3 regions of the Romboutsia sp. 1001216sp1 genome follow, and region 3 is predicted to be linked to each of the others. Evidence: riboswitches for the same ligand, from Rfam matches in the RefSeq annotation. Region 3 holds a riboswitch; each other region holds the start of a gene.
What was found. A riboswitch is a leader RNA that binds a small molecule or an ion and turns the genes downstream of it on or off. The one in region 3 is predicted to bind cyclic di-GMP.

Region 1 (2,281 bases), on a different contig from region 3:
GTCTGTAAATAGTTTATCCATTTTCTCTGATAAAGCATCTTCTTTATAGAACCTAGCTTCTGATATGAATGGTCTATTTTCATGGCACTCTTTAAATACAAACTTCAGTCTCTTAAAGTTTGTTGGGTTAAATTTAAATTGCATGAAGTCTTTAGTAACTTCTGCAGTACCGCTAGAAACTAATTTGAATGTATCCCCTTGAGAAGTTTCTGAAGCATATATTTCATACTTAGTAGGAAATCCTTTTTGATTTCCGCTTCTAGGTAATAATGCTATTCTATCAAGTTGTTCTATTTCATCAAAAGTGAATACCACTTCATTAGTGAAACCATTACCATTGCTTCTGTTTGTTTCCCAATGTGTATTAGGGTCACCATCATACATATATTCTATTTTTGTTGTAGAGTAAGTTCCACCATTTACTTGTGTATTAACGATGTGGTCTTTACCTAACATAAACTTGTCATCATAAGCTTTTTGGTTTTCAGTTCCATACCCTAATAACTTAGATACTTTAGTTTCAATAAAGTTAACCTCTTTGTTCTCTAGAACAAGTCTTGCATTATCTATATATTCTTTAAAGCTATCGCGGAATGGATGTCCTTCAGTTTCTTTCTCTAAAGTGTTTAATGCTTCAGGAGTTGCAAACTCTTTACTTACTTCATTCATGTTTGCATTAGTAAATAATCTTTCCATCTTATCTAGAATTCTATCCTCTTTATAGAACCAAAACTCTGCGGCACTTGCCCACTCGTCATGTGCTTCTACGAATTTGAATTTAACTCTCTTTGCTCTTACAGTATCAAATTTAAATTCAACCATTCCACCTGTAACTTTACTTCCTTCTATTTTTCCTGCTAGTTTAAAATCTTCACCTATTTCACTCTCTGAAACATATATCTCTGCACTAGTAGGATATCCTTTACCTTTAGCCCCGTCTTGTCTTGTAGCATAAGCTAATCTATTTATCTCGGCTATATCTTTAAACTCCACAATTACTTCATTTTTAAATTCATTTGTATTTCTAGTGTATGTTTCCCAATGTGTATTAAGTTTTCCATCTATAGCATTTTCTATCTTAGTTCCTGGGTAACTTCTTCCATTGTTTGTTATAGACTGTATCTCAACTCTATAAAGTTCATTATACTTAGCGAAGTTAGGATTGTTCTTAATTTTAAAATCACTAACTGTCATACTTTTAGAAACTTGTTCCTCTATCGCTAATGCTTTTTCCTTTATTACTTCGTTAGCAAAAACATTTAAAGTAGGTGTGCTGTTTGTTGCTATAACAGATATGGCCAATATTGATGCTATCTTTTTCTTCATAATATTCTCCCTCTTATATTATATGAATTTACAATAACTAAATATTTTACCCCAAATTTCAAAATATAGTCTTGCTATAGAGCTATAGTTGTTTTTATTAAATAAAAAACTACCCTTTATAAAGGGTAGTTGCCATCTAAAGTAAACATTATAAAACAATCTTACAATTATATCATAAGATAACTCTATAAAAACAAAGAATATCAATTCTTTGGCAACTGGCTGGCATAGTCTAATTTTACCTTAGCCCCTTTAGCTTTGCGTCGCTAGATTTCTCTAGGTTTGCTAATATGTAATTTTTAGTCATCTATATTAATTATACATAATTTTTTATAAATTAAAATAGTTTTTTTTAATTTAAAATAATTTTAATATATTTTTGAATATATTCTATTAAAGCAAATATTAATTATTACTACACAAAAATATTTATTAATTTTTATCTGTAATTAAGCTTCTAATATGAAATTTTTACCATTTAGGCTTTTTCCACTTATATTTATATATATGGTATAATAAGTGTAAAAATTTATACATTTTAATAAGGAGACATCTATGGATAAAATTGCACAAAACAGAGAATTTTTCAAAGCTGATTTTGAAATACTAAAACAGATAAAAACGGATAAACAAAAAGGAATACCCGCTCCTTCTTTCCAAAAAGAATATGATTCAAATTCTAATTTAATAGAGTTACCTCCTGTAAGCAAAGACATTTTAGTTAAACCTAACGTACTAGATTGTATAAATGATAGAAGAAGTATAAGAAAATATAGTGATGAAAAAATAAATTTATCTGAACTTTCGTATTTACTATGGGCTACTCAAGGAATCCAAACTGTAAAAGATAAATTTAGTGCCTTAAGAACTGTACCTTCTGCTGGTTGCACTCACCCATTTGAAACATATTTAATAATAAATAATGTTGATGGTTTAAAGAGTGGAGTTTACAGAT
Region 2 (2,281 bases), on a different contig from region 3:
TCATCCTGATTGGTGGAACTTATTATTTATGATAGGATTAGCTTATAAAAATATGGGTGAATTTGAAGAAGCTAAGAAATATTTTGAAAAAATACTTATAACTAAACCACATCAAGTAGATACAATGGTTGAACTAGGCCTTTGTGAAGCTAGTATGTTCAATATAGATAAAGCTATAGAACACTTTGAACAAGCAGCTAAAATAAAAGAAGATCCAGAAATATTATGCAATTTAGGGATGGCATATCTAAACAAAGGTGATATAGATGATGCTATATATTATATAGAAAGAGCTTATGAATTAGATCCACAAGATGAAATTACAGTGGCATGTTTAAGAGAACTTGATAAATATAGATAAAAAATAAGTTAAAATTTACTATAAAAAAATCTAAAATTGACTTTAACTAAATTAAAGGGTATAATAAATCACTGAGATTATATAATTATATTCAAAAGTTAAAATTAGGAGCGAAGAAGTATACCTTGTATATGGGCACTTGAGGTATATGGAGTTAATAGTGCAACCGACTATTCAGATAATATTTAAATATTATTCGAATAGTCTTTTTTATTTTAAGATACAAGTTTATTGATAAGACATTAATGAAAATTAAATGAAAGCTAACAATTTTATATAGCATAAATGCGAACAAATTAAAATAATTAAAAGGACATAAATACATATAAGCTAAAAATAGGAATGAAGAAGTATACCTTGTATATGGGCACTTGAGGTATATGGAGTTAATAGTGCAACCGACTATTCAGATAATAAATCATTATTATCTTGAATAGTCTTTTTTATTTTAAAATAAAAGTTTATTGATAAGACATTAATGAAAATCAAATGAAAGCTAACAATTTTATATAGCATAAATGCACACAAAGCAAAATTATTAAAAGGGCATAAATACATATAAGCTAAAAATAGGAATGAAGAAGTATACCTTGTATATGGGCACTTGAGGTATATGGAGTTAATAGTGCAACCGACTATTCAGATAATAAATCATCATTATCTTGAATAGTCTTTTTTATTTTAAAATAAAAAGATTTAAAAAGGGTGGTGAAATTTATTGAAAAATAAATACAAGTTAGGAAAAAAAATAATATCGATACTTACGTCAGTACTAATGGTTATAAATGTGTTAATTAATACACATTTTGCGTATGCTGAAGAAGTTAAGACAGATAATCAAGGGGATACAATAGAAGTATCTATAACATGTGATAAAAAAGAGATTGAGCCTGGAGAAAAATTGAATTTTAAACTAGAGTATAAGGCTAAATATGGTCCAGGGAGTATAAAACCAGGTGATACTATAGAATTTGAAATGCCTAGTTGGCTTGAAAGATTTAGCTTTAAATTCCCCCCAGAGCATTTTAAAAGTGTACAAATGGAAGGTAATAAAGTAGTAGCAACTTTTGGGGATGATGTTTATGATGCAATAGGAGGATATGTTAATGTATCAGCATATGCAGATAAAACGGAAGAAGTAGATAATCAGAAGATAGAGGTATGGGTTGATGGAAAACCAGTTACTAGCATAGAAATAGCTATAAAACCATCTAATGAAACAGAGCCTATAATAGATAGACAGATTCTTAAAACTATAAATAATTATGACCATGTAGATTCAGATGGAAATACGGTAGGAAATATATATTATCCAGTACTAGGAAAAACTCAACAATATAGAGTATATGTTAATGAGAAATTTTCAAATATATCAAATGCAGTATTAACAGATAATATGCCTGAAGGAATGGAGCTTATACCAAGTTCTGTAAATGTAATTAAAATAGAAAGAGATAGCGCAGAAACAGATGTCACAGATAGCTTAAATATAAGCAAATCATCTAATAGGCTTAGTATAAACTTTGGAAATATTAAAGATAAATATATTGTAACTTATAAGACAAAGATTACTCAAAATTTGAGTTCTTATAAGAATACAGCAGTATTTAATAAAAGCGATGGTAAGTTAAATAGTACTGTTATATTAAAACAAAAAAATGAAGCAAAAGATGTTATAAGTAAGTATAGTTATACCTCTGCTAAAAATTCAGAAGGTAAAAATGTAGCATCTATGAACGAAAATGTAAGATATAGAATAGATATTAATGAAAATAGGTCAAATCTTAAAAATGTAACTTTAAATGACTTTACACCTAAAGGAATGGAACTTTTAAAGGACAGTATAAGTATAGGTAAATACAATAAAGATGAAAGCTTTGAGTGGGTAACAGATCAATTTAAAGATAAAATAAACACTAA
Region 3 (2,281 bases):
GATAGTAGATCGTCTTCATCATATACATTTCCTATATATATTTCTTCTATATTATTTTCATCATGTATCTTTTGATCTATTATATATGAAGTTTCATATATACTATTTTCGCCTATTATATCAATTTTTATATTTGGTATTATTAATTTTATTTCATCTACTACTTTTTGTGATATTGTATGATCTTTACCTATTAGGATTATATTTTTAGAATTTCATTTTTTATTTATATTGATATGTTGTCTTTATTGATAAGCATCATTGGTGCGTTATATATTGTGGCTAATGGTGTTGCTATGATTGCATCTACTGTTGATTTTTCGTTTATTAATATTATTGTATCTATTTTTTCTTGTTGGATTTCTTGGCTTATTTTTATTGATGTGTTGTATATGTCTTTATCAGTGAATTATTTTATGTTTATAGCGTTTGATTTTGTAGTCATTAATATTATAATATTAATGTTATAAGCCCTTGTACTTTTTTTAATTTTTATCACCTCCATTAATAATAAATATATATATATATATATATTTATTATTAATAATCAAAACACAATTTATGCTATTGTACCTGCCAATATTCTTTCTTTGTAAGTTACATTCATATGTTTTTATATTAAAATATTTCAATCTTAGTCTACTATATGGCATACATTATATTTTGTAAAAAACTGTACATATTATATATAAAAATAGCTACTACGAATTTTACCTCGTAATAGCTATTATATTTATCTTAAAAATTCAATAATAATACCATTAATATCATATCCAACTTTATATAACTTGACCTTAAGTTCAATACCAATTAGTGCATCCTCTTTCTTATAACTAATTCAACTACTCGCCTTTAATAAAAAAATCCTTGTCACTTAGCAAGCCAACTCTTTGTCCCTGAAGTATAATATAATATCCTTTCTATTTCTAAATTTCATTTTAGAAAGTATACTGCTTATATGCTTTTTAACAGTATACTCTGTTATAAATAATTCTTGTGCTATTTCTCTATTGCTATATCCTTTACTAACAGCGTATAATACTTCTTTTTCTCTCTCTGTTAATAATTCTATATCTGAGTTGTTGCCGCCCAATACATTTGCTAAAAGATCGCTATCATAAAATTTTTTTCCTTTTCTTATACTATTTATCTTATATATAAAATCTTCTTTATTATCTATATTAAGTATATACCCATCTACACCATTTTTTATAGCTTTCTCGCATATAGTCTCATTCTTAGCAAAGTCTAGTACTATAAGTTTTTTATTTTCTATATCTTTTGTAATTTTATCTAGAAATTTTACTTGGCTTTCTTTAATATCTAACACTATATAATTTATATCTATTAGCTTTTTTCTATCTATATCGTTTATACTATTTGTTACTATGTTTTTAGTATGGTAAATAGACCTAAATAAATTATCTAATGATTCTCTAACCATAAAAGATTCTGAGACTATTAATGTACCCATATTTATATTCCTCCCATAAAATAATTTAGAAATAAAAAAACCAGCTATATATAAATTAAAATAGCCGGTTGCACTACTAGCTCCATATATTCCAAGTGCCCATATACAGAATATACTTCAAAGCTTCTTTATTTTGTTTTTTTAATTAATTTAATAATAATATATTTATATATAAATATTATCACAAATTAAATTTTTTTGTACAAAATCTCTTCTCCATTTTATAGTATAAATTCCTATATTATTTCATAAAAATACATTTTATATTATTTATATATATAAATCGTCATTTTTAACTTAAATTATTTATATATATTATTATATCTTGCCTATTTCTTAAATTTAACTTATATAAAATATTAGTTATATGTTTTTTTACTGTATACTCTGTAACCCCTAACCTAGATGCTATTTCTCTATTACTTAGTCCTTTTGCTATTTCATCTATAACCTCATTTTCTCTTATAGTTATATCGTTGTTACAATTAAATTCCTTTTTATTCATTGCCTTTTGAACTACAAAAGGATCATAAAAATTCCCACCAGACATTATCTTATTTATTATGTATCCGAAATCTTCCTTATCCTCTATATCAGTAATATATGCATCAGCTCCATTTCTTATAGATTTTATACATATCTCTTCATCTTTATATAGATTATAAATTATTACTTTTATTCTTTTATTATTTTCTTTTATATTGCTTATAATATTTAAATCAAAATTGCACTTTTCCCTTATATCTATAATAGCCATGCCATACATACCTATATCTTTACTTAAATTTTTAACATCTTTTTCCTTTT

Region 1: linked by a shared signal. The riboswitch ahead of ABHC41_RS04760 (NPCBM/NEW2 domain-containing protein) and the one ahead of ABHC41_RS06600 (response regulator transcription factor) in region 3 are both predicted to bind cyclic di-GMP.
Region 2: linked by a shared signal. The riboswitch ahead of ABHC41_RS07700 (SpaA isopeptide-forming pilin-related protein) and the one ahead of ABHC41_RS06600 (response regulator transcription factor) in region 3 are both predicted to bind cyclic di-GMP.

The regions. Positions count from the first base shown of each region.
Region 1 is NZ_JBDPHA010000003.1:95,814-98,094, forward strand. It holds gene ABHC41_RS04760 (NPCBM/NEW2 domain-containing protein) at 1-1,326, opposite strand, end outside; cyclic di-GMP riboswitch class I at 1,537-1,623, opposite strand; gene ABHC41_RS04765 (SagB/ThcOx family dehydrogenase) at 1,882-2,281, shown strand, end outside.
Region 2 is NZ_JBDPHA010000006.1:88,974-91,254, reverse strand. It holds gene ABHC41_RS07705 (tetratricopeptide repeat protein) at 1-361, shown strand, start outside; cyclic di-GMP riboswitch class II at 459-541, shown strand; cyclic di-GMP riboswitch class II at 691-772, shown strand; cyclic di-GMP riboswitch class II at 924-1,005, shown strand; gene ABHC41_RS07700 (SpaA isopeptide-forming pilin-related protein) at 1,080-2,281, shown strand, end outside.
Region 3 is NZ_JBDPHA010000005.1:34,334-36,614, reverse strand. It holds gene ABHC41_RS06600 (response regulator transcription factor) at 875-1,474, opposite strand; cyclic di-GMP riboswitch class II at 1,528-1,611, opposite strand; gene ABHC41_RS06595 (response regulator transcription factor) at 1,767-2,281, opposite strand, start outside.